Regions from separate parts of the Blastococcus saxobsidens DD2 genome, predicted to be linked through region 2. Evidence: predicted binding sites of a transcription regulator. Region 2 holds the regulator's gene; the other holds the start of a gene.
The links. Region 2 encodes LexA, which represses DNA repair genes until DNA is damaged. Its sites were predicted from a motif close to TCGAACANNTGTTCGA; they were not measured.

Region 1: a site for LexA is predicted at 1,717-1,732, ahead of BLASA_RS15825 (HNH endonuclease signature motif containing protein). Genes of this name have one in related genera too.

Annotation. Positions count from the first base shown of each region.
Region 1 covers NC_016943.1:3,326,087-3,334,194, reverse strand. Annotated here, with positions in the region: gene BLASA_RS15835 (ERCC4 domain-containing protein) at 1-616, shown strand, start outside; gene BLASA_RS15830 (SMP-30/gluconolactonase/LRE family protein) at 709-1,608, opposite strand; gene BLASA_RS15825 (HNH endonuclease signature motif containing protein) at 1,749-2,954, shown strand; gene BLASA_RS15820 (hypothetical protein) at 3,275-3,973, shown strand; gene BLASA_RS15815 (DUF5925 domain-containing protein) at 4,029-5,120, opposite strand; gene BLASA_RS15810 (carboxyl transferase domain-containing protein) at 5,216-8,108, shown strand, end outside.
Region 2 covers NC_016943.1:3,535,185-3,543,292, forward strand. Annotated here, with positions in the region: gene BLASA_RS16715 (hypothetical protein) at 1-1, opposite strand, end outside; gene BLASA_RS16720 (LysM peptidoglycan-binding domain-containing protein) at 127-630, opposite strand; gene lexA (transcriptional repressor LexA) at 838-1,605, shown strand; gene BLASA_RS16730 (enoyl-CoA hydratase/isomerase family protein) at 1,675-2,463, opposite strand; gene BLASA_RS16735 (ABC transporter permease) at 2,460-4,295, opposite strand; gene BLASA_RS16740 (ABC transporter substrate-binding protein) at 4,351-5,442, opposite strand; gene BLASA_RS16745 (ABC transporter ATP-binding protein) at 5,505-6,689, opposite strand; gene BLASA_RS16750 (CaiB/BaiF CoA transferase family protein) at 6,686-7,966, opposite strand; gene BLASA_RS16755 (IclR family transcriptional regulator) at 8,074-8,108, shown strand, end outside.

The DNA of each region.
Region 1 (8,108 bases), 210 kb from region 2:
GGTGCACCTGCCCACCGCCCGCGCACACGGGCAGGTGCTCGACATCCTGGTCGACAGCGGTGAGAAGTACCCCTACGCGTTCGGTGCCCAGCAGGCCACCACCCGGCGGCGGCGGCTGGCCGCCGGCGACTACGCCGTCGAACGCGACGGCGCCGTCGTCGCCGCCGTCGAGCGCAAGACCCTGGAGGACCTCGCCGGCAGCCTGCTGTCCGGGAAGCTGACCTATGCCCTCGCTGACCTCACGGCGCTGCCCCGCGCCGCCGTGGTGGTCGAGGACCGCTACAGCCGGCTGTTCAAGCTCCCGCACACCCCGGGCGCCCGCGTCGCCGAGGCGTTGGCCGAGGCTCAAGCACGCTTTCCCTCGGTGCCGATCGTCTTCTGCGAAACCAGGCCGCTGGCGCAGGAATGGGTCTACCGCTGGCTCGGCGCCTGTCTCGCCGAGCTCGGGGCGGCACGGTCGACCGCGGACCTGGAGGACTCCTTCACACCCGGTAACCCGGTGCCGGAGGCGCCACGGACGTCGGCCCAGATCCGGGCCTGGGCTCGAGCGCAGGGCATCGAGGTCAGCGACCGCGGGCGCATCCCGGCCGACGTCCTCCGCCAACTACAGGGGTAGCTCCAGGCCGCCATGGCCGCGACGCTGCGGCCCGAGCTCAGCGGGGCGCCGTGCTGAGCGGCTGCCGCGGTTCACCGCTTGGCACCGGCCGGTCAGGGGAAGCCGGCGTGCGGGACGGCGACCTCCGTCGTCACCAGCACCGCCTCGCGCACCGGTGCGCGGGTGTGCTCGTAGAAGTCCGGGGCGCAGCACATCAGCAGCTGGCGGCCGTCGTCCCCACCGAGCGCGCAGGCGAAGACCCCCATCCCGTCCGGGGCCGGGATCTCCTCGGCGATCGCGCCACCGGCTGCGACCCGGAGGACGCGGGAGTTCAGCCCGTCGGCGAGCCAGACGTGGCCCTCGGCGTCCATCGTGCAGCCGTCGGGTGCGACCACGACCTGCCCGATGAGCTCCTCGACCGAGTTCCCCACCGGCTCCGCCCCGAACGACGCCCACACCCGCCGGCCCGACAGCGAGCCGTCCGCGGCGATGTCGAAGGCGGTGAACCGGTTGCCCCAGGTCTCGCCGACGATCAGCGTTCCGCCGTCCGGGGTGATCACCGAGCCGTTCGGGAACCGCAGGTCCTCGGCCACCACGGTCACGGTGCCGTCGGGGTCGACCCGCTTCACCGACGCGGACGCCGGCGCACCGCCGCCCATGAGGTCGAAGCCGAAGTCGCCGACGAACGCCCGGCCGGACGCGTCGACCACCATGTCGTTGAGGTGCCCGCCGCAGACGTCGGAGAGGTCGGCGTGCGTCGACACCCGGCCGTCGGTCACGCGCAGCAGCCGGTGGTCCTTCATCGACACGACCAGCAGCGAGCCGCCGGGCAGCCAGCCCAGCCCGGACGGCTGGTTCTCCACCTCGACGACGACGGTCTCGCCGCCCTCGGGTGCCACCCGGCTGACCGTGTGGCGGTAGAAGTCCGACGCCCACCAGGCGCCGCCGTGCCACCGCGGCCCCTCGAAGTACGAACCGCCCTCCAGCACCGTCCGGAACGCTCGCTCTGCCATGCCTCCGGACGCTACGACGTCCCGGCGGTCAACACGACCGGAGCAACCGTGGACGGCCTCCTGACCTGTGGATTCGTGTCGCGGCCTGTCACTGGCCAGGAGTAGCATTCGTACATCAGTTCGAGCGGCGAGGAGGTGTCGTGAGCGAGCTGCAGTCGGCCCTCGACGCCCTGGCCGCGGACGACGTCCGGAGTCTGCCGCCGCGCCAGCAGCTGGACGAGATCACCGAGCTGCTCGAGGCGCGCAACCGCATCGACGCGCAGCTCGCCCGCCGGGTCCGGGCCGCGGAACTGCAGCAGGCGCCCGAGGACGACGGCATGAGGTCGATGCAGTCGTGGCTGCGCGGTCGCGGCCGGTTGAGTGCTGCGGCCGCCGGTCAGCTCGTCCGCAACGGCCGGGCGCTGGACCACCTGCCGGCACTCGCCGCCGCCTTCGCCGAGGGTGCCGTGACGGCCGAGCAGGTCGCCGTCGTCGCGCCGGTCGTGAAGGAGGACCGGCGGACGGCGGCGCTCGCGCTGGGTGTCGACCTCGCGGATCTGGATGAGGTGTTCACCGCGGTCGCCGCCTCCCGCGACATCCGGCAGCTGGGCCGGGTGGTGCAGCACTACCTCGCCCGGCTCGACCCCGACGGGCCCGAGCCGGATCCCACCGAGGAGCGGGGGCTGACCCTCTCGACATTCTCGGACGGCACGGTGGTCATTCGCGGCCAGCTCGACGCCGTCGGCGGGGAGAAGCTGCAGGCGGCGCTGGAGGCGGTCGTCCAGGCCGACCGTCCGAAGGGTGACCTGCGCACCCGCGCCCAGCAGCTCGCCGACGCGCTGGTCCAGCTCGCCGACAACCAGCTCGCCTCCGGCCACCTGCCGTTCCTGCGCACGGTCAAGCCGACCGTCGTCGTCACCATCACCTCCACCGACCTGTTCGACCCGGCTCCCGGCCCGGCCAGCGCCACCACCGCGTTCGGGAGCCTGCTGTCGGCCGCCAAGGTCCGCCAGCTGGCCTGCGACGGCAGTGTTGTCCCGGTCCTGGTCGACGGCGACGGCCTCCCGCTGGACATGGGACGCACCAAGCGGGTCTATCCGCCGCACCTCCGCCGGGCCGTCGAGCTCCGCGACGACACCTGCGTCTTCGCCGGCTGCGGTGCGCCGAAGTACTGGTGCGAGGTGCACCACCTGATCCACTGGCTCTTCGGCGGTGAGACGTCGCTGGAGAACGGCGCCCTGCTGTGCGAACGGCACCACACCAACGTCCATCACGGGTTCCGGATCGAGCGAGATAGCCAGGGCCGATGGCACACCTATCGGCCCGACGGCACCGAGATCCTGATCGGCACAGCGCTCGCCTCCTGAGCCGTGCCGTACCCGGTCGCGGGGTCCAGCGGGTGGTCACGAGCGGGTGAGCGGCCGTCGCGCGTATGGGTGACGGGGCGAGCCCGTTTCTCACCCCTCCGAGGGGGATATCAGCACTTTCCGTAACCAACGGCCCGCATGGACGGTGCGCGCTCCTAGCCTTTGGTCGCTCACCGTCACCGGAGTTCCGCCCAGGCAGGCTTCGATCAGTCGCACGACGGTGGCGTTCCACGGGGGGATCTGCGACGCGGCGTGAGCCGTTGCGTCTGCACCCCACGGAAGACCGGCGGGGGTGCGGCCCGCCACGGGGGGGACACGCTGTGGCTGCACGGACGTCGAAGGACGAACGGTTCGACCCGTCGTACCGCTCGCTGCCCGTCTACTGGCCCGTCCGCTGGCGGCTCGTGTGGAGCGCCCGCAGCGACCGGCGCGCGGGCCTGCCCATCGGCCTGAACGCCGACACGACCACGGTGCTGCGCGACCTCGTCGCCCGCCGGGACGACGCCTGCGAGCACGAGCGCACCCGGTACTACGCCGACATCCGGGCCATCGACGTGCGCCTGGCCGAGATCGATAGCCAGCTCACCGCCCTGCAGCGCGACCTGGCCGTCCGTACCGAGCAGGCCATCCGCGCCGCCGTCCGGCCGACCGAACAGGAGCTGAACCGCCGCAAGCAGGGGGAGGGGGACGTCCCCGCCGAGCTGGTCCGCCAGCGGCGCGCCACCGAGCACCGGCGGACCGTCGAGGCGGCCAAGAGCGAGCAGCTCGAGGCCCAGCTCCGGCTCGACGCCACCCTCGCCGAGGAGGCGCAGCTGGAGGTCCGCCGGCAGAACCGGGCCGATGTCGCCCGCTCCCGCGTGCTCCGCCTCGTCGAGTACGCCGACCGGCTTGCCGCCGTCTACCGGCGCGCCCTCATCCGCCGCCACCCGCAGCGTGAAGCCCTCGTCACGAGCTGGATTAGTACGCTCGCCGCGCCACCGGCCTGGGTGCTCACCGACGACCTCACGCCGAGCAGGTGACGGCGGGCGGTCTCACCGCCGCCGGGACCGGATCGCCTGCGACGGACGTCGTGGGTCACAGGTAGCCACCGACCTCCTGCGCGAAGGCGTGCGCCGGGTGCGTGCGCTCCTCGCGGATCGCGTACAGCTCCGCCAGCGTCATCGGCCGCTCGGGGGCATCGGTCGACCCGCCCAGCCACGCCTGCGCCTCGGCCGGCGAGAGGCGCTCGAACTCCACCTGGCTCAGGCAGCGGCCCGGCCGGGTGACAGCCGGGTGCAACCGGCCGACGTCCTCGTTCGTCGTGAGCAGCACCAGCACCTGGAGGCCGTGCCCGAGGATGCCGTCGCACAGGTTGAGCAGCCGGCCGAGCGATGCGCCGGCACGTGCCTTGGCGTCGGACCGCAGGTAGTCGTCGCAGTCCTCGGCGACGACCAGGCGCCAGCGCCCGTCGTCGTCCTCGTCCTCGTCGATCCCGGCCACCTGCAGCAGGTACTGCGGCTCGGCGAACAGCCGCTCCGGGTCCATCACGTAGTGCGGCCGGCACCAGTCCGCCCACTCGCGGCTGAGCGCACGCACCGCCGTGGTCTTGCCCGTACCGGGCTCCCCGTGCCAGAGCACCAGCCGCCCGACCCGGCCGGACATGTCCCGTGCCGCCATGAGCGGGACCAGCGACTGCCTCGTCCGCCCCGCGTAGTTCGCCGCGGCGTCGGCCCACGCCGGTGCGGTGACGTGGCGGGAGGACTCCGAGCCGCCTCCCTGCGCGTAGGACCAGAAGGCCATCTGCACCTCACCCTCGGGTGCCGTCGCCACCAGCTCCGCCCCCGCGACGACGTGCGCCACCAGCTCCTCGACGGCGGACACGTTCGCACCCACCACCTCGACCGTCGTCATCCGGTGCTGCACCTCCACCTTCGCCAGCAGGCCCGGGAGCGCCACCACGACGGCGCGGCTGCTCCCGTCCTTGCGGTCGAGACGGACGACCGCTTCCTCGGGCAGCAGGTCGAGCGGATCACCGGCGGCACCGGTCACCTCGCCGGTCCGCTGGTAGGGCATGCCGCCGTCCCACTGGGCCTGCAGCAGCATGCCGCCGGCGAGGTCGAAGCGGTCGAGCCACAGACCGGGCTGCAGGAAGCGGTGCGGAGGAGGGAGCGCGGGGTCGTCGGTCACGGGACTCCAGGCGTTCGAGGGGTGCGCCGGACGGTAACCCGCAGGTACGTCGGAACGGGGACGCGAGTGCCTGCGGGCCGTGCGAGCATCGCCGGGTGCCTCGCCTGCTGATCGCCAACCGCGGTGAGATCGCCGTCCGCATCGCCCGGGCCGCGGCCGCCGAGGGCATCACCTCGGTCGCCGTCACCGCCGCCGACGAGCCGGACGCGCCGCACCTCGCCGCCGCCGACGAGGCCTACGTGCTCGCCGGCAGCGGTCCGGCCGCCTACCTCGATGCCGCCGACGTCGTGCGGGCGGCGCTCGCCACCGGCTGCGACCTCGTCCACCCCGGCTACGGCTTCCTCTCCGAGACCACGGACCTGCCGGAGGCCTGCGCGGACGCCGAGCTGACCGTGGTCGGCCCGCGGCAGGACACCCTCGCCGTCCTGGGCGACAAGGCAGCGGCCCGGGACGCCGCCGTCGCCGCCGGTGTCCCCGTGCCGCGGGGTGGCGACGGCGACCCGGCAACCGTCGCCGGCCTCCTCGAGCGCACCGGCGCCGTCATGCTCAAGGCCCGGTTCGGCGGCGGCGGCCGGGCCACCCGCATCCTCCGCCGGGGCGACGACGTGGCGGCTGCCGTGGCCGAGGTGTCCGACGAGGCCCGCGTCGCCTTCGGCACCGGGGCACTGCTGGCCGAGGAGCTGGTCGAGAGCGCCCGGCACATCGAGGTCCAGGTGCTCGGGGACGCGCACGAGCACGTCGTCGTCCTCGGCGACCGCGACTGCTCGCTGCAGCGCCGGCGGCAGAAGGTCGTCGAGATCGCCCCGGCGCCCGACCTCCCCGACGACGTCCGGAAGCAGCTGCACCGGTCCGCGGCGGCACTGGCTGCCCAGGTCGGTCTGCGCGGCCTCGCCACGGTGGAGTTCCTGGTCCGGCCCGGGTCCTACGTGTTCCTCGAGTGCAACCCGCGGCTGCAGGTGGAGCACACCGTCACCGAGGAGACCCTGGGCCTGGACCTGGTCCGGCTGCAGCTCCGGGTCGCCACCGGCGCCACGCTTCCCATCCTCGGCCTCGCCGACGGCGCGCCCCGGCCGGTCGGCTGGGCGGTGCAGGCGCGGGTGAACGCGGAGACGCTCAGCGCCGACGGCGCCGTCGTCCCCTCCGCCGGGACGATCACCGGGCTCGTGCTCCCCGGCGGTCCGGGCGTGCGGGTCGACACCGCTGCCCGCCCCGGCACCGAGCAGAGCCCGCGCTTCGACCCGCTGCTGGCCAAGGTGGTCGTGCACGAGCGGCACGGGAGCCTCGCCGACGCGCTGCGCCACCTCGACCGTGCGCTGGCCGAGACCCGCGTCGACGGCGTCGCCACCAACACCGCCTTCCTCCGCGCGCTGCTGACCCACCCCCACGTCGCGGGCGCGACCACCACGTTCGTCGACGACCACCTCGCCGACCTGGCCGGGGACACCGTCGAGGTCGAGCAGGGCGAGGGGCTGCGCGCCCCCGTGCCGGGCACCGTCGTCGCCGTCGAGGCCGGGCCCGGGAGCGCCGTCGAGCCCGGGGGAGCGGTGGTCGTCCTCGAGGCGATGAAGATGGAGCACGTCGTCGCGCTCCCGTCCGGCGGCACCGTGCGCAGCGTCGCGGTGCGGGTCGGCGACACCGTCCGGCAGGGCCAGCTGCTCGCCGACGTCGAGCACTTCCAGCCCGGGGAGCAGGAGGCGGCGCGGGAGCTCGACCTCGATGCCGACCGTCCGGACCTGGCGGAGGTGCGCCGCCGGCACGAGACGGGGCTGGACGAGCACCGCGCCGAGGCCGTCGCCAGGCGGCACGCGCAGGGCCGGCGGACCGCGCGGGAGATTCTGGCCGACCTCGTCGACGAGGGCAGCTTCCTGGAGTACGGGCCGCTCGTCTTCGCTGCCCAGGAACGTCGCCGGAGCAAGGAAGAACTGCAGGAGCGCACCCCGGCCGACGGGGTGGTGGGCGGGCTCGCGGACGTCAACGGCGACCTGGTCGGGCGGGAGCGGAGCGCGGCGGTCGTCGTCTCCTACGACTACACCGTGCTCGCCGGCACCCAGGGGATGCGCGGCCACCTGAAGAAGGACCGGCTGTTCGAGCTCGCCGAGCAGCGGCGGCTGCCCGTCGTCCTGTTCGCCGAGGGTGGGGGAGGACGGCCCGGCGACGTCGACTCCACGCACGTCTCCGCGCTGGACACCATGGCGTTCACCCTGTTCGGGAAGCTGTCGGGTCTCGTGCCCACCGTCGGCATCGCCAGCGGCCGCTGCTTCGCCGGCAACGCCGCGCTGCTCGGCACCTGCGACGTCGTCATCGCCACCGAGGACGCCACCATCGGCATGGGCGGCCCGGCGATGATCGAGGGCGGCGGGCTGGGCGTCGTGGACCCCGACGACATCGGCCCGATCGACGTCCAGCACGCCAACGGGGTGGTCGACATCCGGGTCGCCGACGACGCCGCCGCCGTCGCCGCGGCCCGGCAGTACCTCTCCTACTTCCAGGGGCCGGTGCAGGACTGGACCGCGCCCGACCAGCGGGCGCTGCGCCACCTGGTGCCGGAGAACCGCAAGCGGGTCTACGACATGCGGGCGGTGCTGCGGGCACTGGCCGACGAGGACTCGGTGCTCGAGCTCCGCGACGGCTGGGGGCACGGCATGATCACCGCCCTGGCCCGGGTCGAAGGAGCACCGGTCGGCGTGCTCGCCAACGTGCCCACCCACCTCGGCGGGGCCATCGACGCCGACGCCGCCGACAAGGCCGCCCGCTTCCTGCAGCTGTGCGACGCGCACGGGCTGCCGGTCGTCTCGCTCTGCGACACCCCCGGCTTCATGGTCGGCCCGGAGTCGGAGAAGACCGCCACCGTCCGGCACTTCTCCCGGCTGTTCGTCATCGGCGCGAACCTGTCGGTGCCGATCGGGACCGTCGTGGTGCGGAAGGCCTACGGCCTCGGCGCCCAGGCCATGGCCGGCGGCAGCCTGAAGGTGCCGCGGTTCACCGTCG
Region 2 (8,108 bases):
CGGGAGGACCGTATGCGCCTCGTCGCGACAGAGCGTGAACGTGCTCGCACTCAGGGTTGACGAAGTCGGCCGGTCGCATTGTGCAGCTGTCCTCGCGGGGCCGTTCGACCGCCCACCGCGAGGAGCTCAGGGGAGCTCGAGCACCTGACCGGGCTCGATGGAAGCGCTGTCCAGGCCGTTGAGCAGCTGGATCCCGTCGATCACCTCGCGAACGTCCCGCTCCCCTGCCACTCCGCTCGCGATGGACCAGAGCGTGTCGCCCGGCTCGACGATGACGCTGCTGGTGCCCATGAGCTCCAGGCGCTCTGCGTCGTCACTCAGCAGCGCACCGGCGGCTGCGGCGATCCCCGTGACCACGAGGAGCAGCAGGACCACCACCAGGCGCCGGCCCCGTGCGGTCAACCGCAGCGGCGGGGCCTGCGGGCCGGCCGTCCGGCGCGGCACCGGTCGGACCGCCTCGGGGTCCGGCGACAAGGCGACCGAGCGACGTCGCGGCGCCGGCGGGACCGCGTACGCGGCGGGTACCGGCGGCAGCGCCCGGAGATGCCGCGCGGAGGGCGCCGCGCCGGCGACCCGGCCCTCCACCCCCACCTCGCCGCCATGCGCCAACAGTGCACGAGTGCTCGCCATCGCTGTCCACCTCTCGCCGGCCGACGCCCGTCGACCCGAACACACGTTCGATTCGAACGTCTGTCCGATGTGTACCGGATGCCACCGACAGATGCGACGCGACACGACGATCTTCGAACACCTGTTTGAACTGTCCGGCGATCGGCGTTACGGTTCCTCCGACGACCAGGGCTGAGCAGCTGCACGGGCAGCCGGCGAGGAGGAGACGTGACGGACTCGAGTGGGACGTCCGGCGGCCGACGTGGCACCGCGGGCACCACACCGGACCCGGCCGGCGATTCGGCGTCGGTGCGCACCTTCCCCGACCGGAGCGCCGACGGCGACGGCCTGACCCAGCGGCAACGCCGGGTGCTGGAGGTGATCCGCGACTCCATCGAGCGTCGCGGCTACCCGCCGTCCGTCCGGGAGATCGGTGAGGCCGTCGGCCTCTCCTCCGCCTCGTCGGTCGCCCACCAGCTGTCGGTCCTGCAGAAGAAGGGCTGGCTGCGCCGCGACCCCAACCGGCCCCGGGCCCTCGACGTGCGTCTTCCCGGCGAGGCCGGCCGCAGCGCGACCGCGGTCGTCGAGCCGCCGGCGCTCGGGGACGGCGACCGGGCGTCGGCGCCCGCGTACGTGCCGCTGGTCGGGCGGATCGCGGCCGGTGGCCCGGTCCTCGCCGAGCAAGCGGTGGAAGACGTCTTCCCCCTCCCGCGCGAGCTCGTCGGCGAGGGCACGGTCTTCATGCTCAAGGTGGCCGGTGACTCGATGGTCGAGGCAGCCATCTGCGACGGCGACTGGGTCGTGGTGCGTCAGCAGCCCACGGCGGAGAACGGTGAGATCGTGGCCGCCATGATCGACGGCGAGGCGACGGTCAAGACGTACAAGCGCCGGGACGGGCACGTGTGGCTGCTGCCGCACAACTCCGCCTACGAGCCCATCCCGGGCGATGAGGCGACGATCCTCGGCCGGGTGGTCAGCGTCCTCCGCCGGGTCTGATCCCGGAACGGCCGACGGCGGGTCCGTCCTCCGGAGAGGTCGGACCCGCCGTTGACGTCCGAGGATCGATCAGCGCCGGTTGTAGTCGCCGTCCCGCTTCTCGAAGAAGGCCCGGAGCGCCTCCTGGTGGTCCTCGGTACGGAACATCTCCAGGAACCGCTTGGTCTGCAGCGCCTGTCCCTGGGCGAAGTCCATCTCGAAGGCCCCCGTCACCGCCTCCTTCGTGACCTCGACCGACAGCGGGGCACGCGTGGCGATGCGCTGCGCCTTCGCCAGCGCGGCAGGCATCAGATCGGCCGGCTCGTGGACCTCGGTCACCAGTCCCCAGTTGAGCGCCTGCTGGGCGGTGTAGCGGGCGCCGGTCAGCAGGATCTCCTTGGCCGGGCCGAGCCCGATCACGCGGGGCAGGCGCCAGAAGCTGACGATGAGACCGACGTTCACGCCGGCGGCCACGAAGAACGCGTCCGTGGACGCGATGCGGATGTCGCAGCAGAGGGAGAACTCCAGCCCCCCGCCGATCGTCGCCCCGTTGATGGCCGCGATGACCGGCGCGCGGAAGTGCTGGACTCCGTTGAGCACCCGGCTGAACTCGGCGAGGTAGTCGGTCAGCTGCTCGTCGCTCATGGACTGGTCCTCGCCCAGGTGCGCTCCCGCGGTGAAGGCGCGGCCCTCACCGGTGATCACCAGGCACCGGACGTTCTCGTCGGCGTCCAGGATGTCCAGCGCCTTCATGAAGGACCGCCGGCTCTCCCAGCTGAAGGTGTTGGAGGGAGGGCTGTCCAGCGTGAGGACGGCGATGTGCGGGGTCTCGTAGCGCAGGTGGACGCCGCTACCGACATCGGTGGTGGTCACGGTCATGCTGCTTCCTCCGGGGGTGTGTTGAGTGCGACGGACGGGGAACGGCGGGACCGCCGGGGGGACTCGCCGGGTTTGCGGTCGAGCAGCCGCATCGCGACCACGGTCACCACGATGTTGATCAGGAGGATCACCACGGAGAGCGCGCCGACCCGCTGGTACAGCGACTCGCTGGCCAGGTTGTAGAGCACCGTGGCGACCGTCGGATTGGCGCCGGTGTAGAGGAACACCGACATCTCGAGCTCCCTGAAGAGGAGCACGAAGTTGAGCAGTCCCGCGGCCAGGAGGGAGGGCCGCAGCAGCGGGACGGTGATCCGCCGCCAGGTGCGCGCCCAGGAGGCGCCCAGGCTGCGGGAGGCCTCCTCCACCTCCGCACCGATCTGACCCATGCCGGCGTGGACGTAGGCGAACGTCAACGGCAGTGCGCTGCCCGTGTAGGCGATCAGCAGGATCGTCAGCGTCCCGCCCAGCCCGAACGGCTGGGCGGCGTAGGCGATGATCAATCCGATGCCGAGGACCGCCCCCGGGAAGGCCAGCGGCGCGGCCATGGCACCGACGATCACCGCGTTGCTGCGTGCCTTGGTGCGGTGCACCAACCACGAGGCGAGCAGCGCCACGGCCAGGGCCAGCAGGGTGCCGCCGATCGCCAGCGCGAAGCTGTTGCCCATGGCGGCGGCGATGAGCGGCCGGCCGAAGACCTCTTCGTAGTTGCCGGTCAGGGTGAAGTTGTCCCACCCGAGAGGACGGCCCAGGGCCTTGCGGAAGGACGTCACCAGCAGCATGCCGAACGGCATGACCAGGCTCAGCACCACGACGGCCACGCAGAACGCCACCGCCGGGTAGCGACCGGCTCCCAGGTGCGTGACGTCCTGCCGGCCCGGCTTGCCCCCGATGACGGTGAACTTCCTGCCGCCCACGAGCTTTCGCTGGATGAGCAGCAGCGCCGCGATGATGACGAGGATCGGCACGGAGATCACCGCGGCCACCTCGATCCGCGGCGGGAACTGCATGAGGCTCAGCAGCACGGTCGGGATGGTCTGGAAACCGGTCGGTGCGCCGAGGATCGCCACCGGGCCGAAGATGATCGCCGAGGAGACGAACACCAGGATCGAGCCGGCGATCAGGGCCGGCGCGATGACGGGGAACGTCACCGTCCGCAGCACCCGCCAGCGGGAGGCGCCGAGGCTCGCCGCGGCCTGCTCCAGTGCGGGGTCGATGCCCTCGAGGGCCGCTGACACGGGCAGGAAGACCAGCGGGTAGAGGAACAGCGACAGGACGAAGATGATTCCCCACGGGGTGAAGATGTCGAACGGTGACTCCTCCAGGCCGAAGATCGACATCAGCGTGGTGTTCAGGACGCCGTTGCGCGGCCCGAGCAGGAGCACCCACCCCAGCGCGGCGATGAAGCTGGGTGCCGCGAAGGTGAGGACGGCGCTGCCGCGGAAGAACCGCCGCATCGGCATGTCCGTGCGCACGGTGAACCAGGCCAGCGGCAGGCCGACGAGGAAGCTGCCCAGCACCGTGCCGCAGGCGATCCAGAGCGAGTTGCGGATGGCCTCGAGCAACAGGGGTTCGGTGCCCAGCAACGCGTAGTTCGACAGGGTCAACCCGCCGTCGTCGGCCACGAAGCTCTGCCCGAACACCTGCGCGATCGGATAGCCCACCAGGGCCAGCAGCGCCAGCACCCACACCAGGCGCATGGCGCGCTCGAAACCGGTCGACCGACGTCGGCGCGGCGCCCGGCCGGGGGGTGGCCCCCCGGCCGGGCCGGCCGCCGACCGCTCGCGCGGATCGGCGCCCGGCACCGTCGACGTCGCGGGGCCGCTCAGGGTCACGGCCCGCTCCCTTCGCACGGGCCGGCGAGCGCGCCGGCCCGTACCGCGTCCGTGCTCACCGGTTGAACAGTTCGGCGAAGCGGGCCACCACCTGGTCTCCCCGGGCAGCGATCTCCTCGAGATCGGCGGGAAGGAGCGTGGCGTCGGAGAGGTCGGCACCTTCCGCCGGCTGCGGAGCGCCCTCCAGCACGCTGCGCCCGCCGAGCTCGACCAGCGCGTTCTGGAAGTCCTCGCTGAGCTGGTACTGCATCAGGAGCTTCGCGGCGTTGGGCCGCGGGGCGTCGGTCAGCATCGCCAGCTCGCTGGTGAAGGTCGGCACGCCGTCCTCCATGAAGGCGATCTCCAGCGGCTCGCCCTCCGCGGCGGCACTGAGCACCGCGGACTCGATCGCCGGGACACCGATGTCGGCCTCGCCGGTGAGCACCAGCTGCGCCAGGGCCAGGCTGCTGTCGGTGACGATCACATCGCGTTCGGCCAGCTGCGCGAGCCACTCCTCCCCGTAGAGGCCGGTGAGCGTCGTGTAGAACGCGAGCGCGGTACCCGACGCCCCCGGGTCGGAGCTCACGATCGTGCCCTCCGTCGAGGAGGCGAACTCCTCCCACGTGGTGGGCAGGTCTGCGGGGTCGGTGCTGGCGCCGTTGTACATGATCCCGAGGGGCACGAGGCTGTAGGGCACCTGCGGGTTGTCGGGATCGTCCAGGCCGTCGATGATCTCGTCGGCGTTGGGGATCTCGGGCTCGGTGATGATCCCCTCGTCCGCCCACTGCTGCAGCGTGTCCGGGTCGGTGAGGCTGACCACGTCGGCGTTGAGAGAGCCGCTCGCCAGTTCGGCGGAGATGGAGTTGGCGACCGAGCCGGAGTCCTCCCGGGTGAAGGTCACCTCGACGTCGAAGAGCTCCTGCATCCGCTGCTGGAGCAGTTCGACCCCCGGACGGGTGTGCCCGCCGGCGTAGATGACGACTCCACCCTCCTCCTGGGCAGCGGCGATCAGGTCCTCGCTGATGCCTTCGATGCCGGCGGCTTCGCTCGCCGCCTCACCGCCCTCGGCGGCCGGCTCGGAGCCGTTGCCGCACCCGGCGAGAAGGACGGCGGACAAGGGAACGGCGAACAGGGCGTTCCTGCGGCGGGCGGTGGGACGAATCGACACGGTGCCTCTTCTCGGACGGACGTGCGTGGACGGTGGACGAACGGCGGAGCGACGGATCCCGGTCACGCGGCGGACCGCCCGGCCGGAGCTGGGGCGGGCGAGGCGCCCGCGTTGGCCGATGGCCCCGGGTGGTGGCCGTCATCGCCGGGGACGGAGGCCGCCGGTCCATCGCTGACGATGGCGACCGCGGTGCCGTCCACCTCGATCACGACGTCCTGGCCGACGTCGAAGCGGCCCAGGCTGGGACCGGTCGCCTTCAGCGGCTCGGCGAGTCCGGGCAGGTCGACGGCGTACTGCACGTGGTCCCCGAAGAACAGCGCCTCGCTGACCCGAGCGGCCCCCGCGGCGCTGGAGGTCCCGGAGGTGAGCCGGAGATCGACGGGACGGATCGACACGGCCACCTCGTCCCCCGCCTGCACGGCCACGTCCGCCGGCGGTGGGGCGGTCACCGTGATGCCACCGGGCAGCCGGAGGGGCACGCCCTCGGGGGACGGCGAACCGCACACGGTGGCGGGCAGCAGGTTCGTCGCGCCGAGGGCCCGGGCGACGAAGCTCGTCCTCGGGCGCCGGTAGACCTCCTCCGGGGCGCCGACCTGCACCACCCGGCCCGCGTGCATGACGACCAGCCGGTCCGCGAGCGACAGCGCCTCGGCCTGGTCGTGGGTGACGTAGACCATCGTCACCCCGAGCGACCGGTGGATGCGCTTGATCTCCGAGCGCATCTCCTCCCGGAGCCGGGTGTCGAGGTTGGACAGCGGCTCGTCCAGCAGCAGGAGTGCCGGGTCGTTCACCAGGGCCCGGGCCAGCGCGACGCGCTGCTGCTGGCCACCGGAGAGCTGGTGGGCGTAGCGGTCGGCCAGACCGTCCAGCTGCACCATGGCCAGCGCCTCGTCGGTCCGGCGCCGGACCTCCCCACGGCTCGCTTTCGCCGTCGTCGGCCCGTAACCGACGTTCTCCCGCACGCTGAGATGCGGCCAGAGGGCGTAGCTCTGGAACACCACCGACATCTGGCGGCGCTCCGGCGGGACGAACATGCGCGGCCCGGCCAGCACCTTGTCCCGCAGCCGGATCTCCCCGGCGTCCGGGCGCTCGAAGCCGGCGATCATGCGCAGGCAGGTGGTCTTGCCGCAGCCGCTGGGCCCGAGCAGGACGACGGCCTCCCCCTCCTCGATGGAGAGATCGACGTGGTCGACCACCGGTGCGGCGCCGAAACTCTTGGTCAGTCCGGACAGGACGAGGTGGGTCACGCGGGGACCTCCGTCGAATCGAGGGGGCTGGCTGCCGCACCGGTCGTGCGGGTGTGGTCGTCAGGCGTCACCAGGACGCCGGCGGAGACGAGTTCCTCGATCTCCGCGGCGGACATCCCGGCCTCCGCCAGCACCTCGCGGCTGTGCTCGCCGAGCAGGGGCGCCGGGCGGCGGATGGCCGACGGGGTGCCGGACAGCTTCACGGGGGCGCCGATGTGGCGGACGGTGCCCATGCGGGGGTGCTGCGTCTCGACGAGCATCTCCCGTGCCTGCACGTGCGGGTCCGCGTAGACCTGCTCGATGTCGTAGAGCGGCCCGCTGGGCACCCCGGCCGCGTGCAGGGCCTCGAGCCACTCGGCCGTCGTCCGCTGCCGCAGCGTCGCCGCCAGCTCCCCGGCCAGTTCGAACCGGTACGTCATCCGGGCGGGGTTGTTCTCGAACCGCGGATCCTGCAGCAGCCGCTCCATCCCGAGGCCGGCGCACAACCGCGCCCAGTTCCGGTCGTTGGCCGCCCCGATGGCGATCCACCCGTCGGCCGTGGGCAGCGCCTCGTAGGGGGCGGACAACCGGTGCGCCGATCCCATCGGGCTGGCCACGTCCCCCAGGCTGAAGAACATCGCCGTCTCCCAGACCGTGTAGGCGATCCCCGCCTCGAGCAGCGACGTGTCGACGAACTGCCCCTCCCCCGTCTTCAGCCGGTGGATGTAGGCCGACAGCACGCCGTAGGCGCCGAACACGCCGGCGTTGAGGTCGCAGATGGGGACGCCGACCTTGGCCGGCGGCCGTCCGGGCTCACCGGTCATGCTCATCAGGCCGCTCATCGCCTGGGCGATGAGGTCGTATCCGCCGCGACCGGCGTACGGACCAGTGGCGCCGAATCCGGAGATGGAGCAGTAGACGAGAGCCGGGTTCGCCGCCCGGAGCGCCTCCTGTCCCAGTCCGAACCGGTCCAGCAGGCCGGGACGGAAGTTCTCCACGAGCACATCGGCGTCCTCGGCCAGCCGCCGGACGACGTCCGCGCCACGTGGGTCCTTCAGGTCGACGGCGATACCGCGCTTGTTGCGGTTCATGGCGTTGAACGCCGGAGAGTGCTCGACGTCCGGGCCGCGGGACATCCGGCGGGTGTCGTCCCCGCCCTCGGGCCGCTCGATCTTGATCACGTCGGCACCCATGTCGGCCAGCAGCATGGAGCAGTACGCCCCCGCCATGACCTGGGTGAGGTCGAGGACCCGCACGCCGGAGAGGGCGCCCTGGGGGACCTGGTCTGACACGTACATCTCCCGACTGCCTTGCCGACCGTGCCACTGTGTGGCACGCTTTGCCGTACAGTGGCACGCTGTGGTGGGCGCCACAGTAGGGCCGAGGGAAGGGTGACGTCAACCACATGAGGTCGGTATCCGTGGCGCTGGCCGTGCTCGA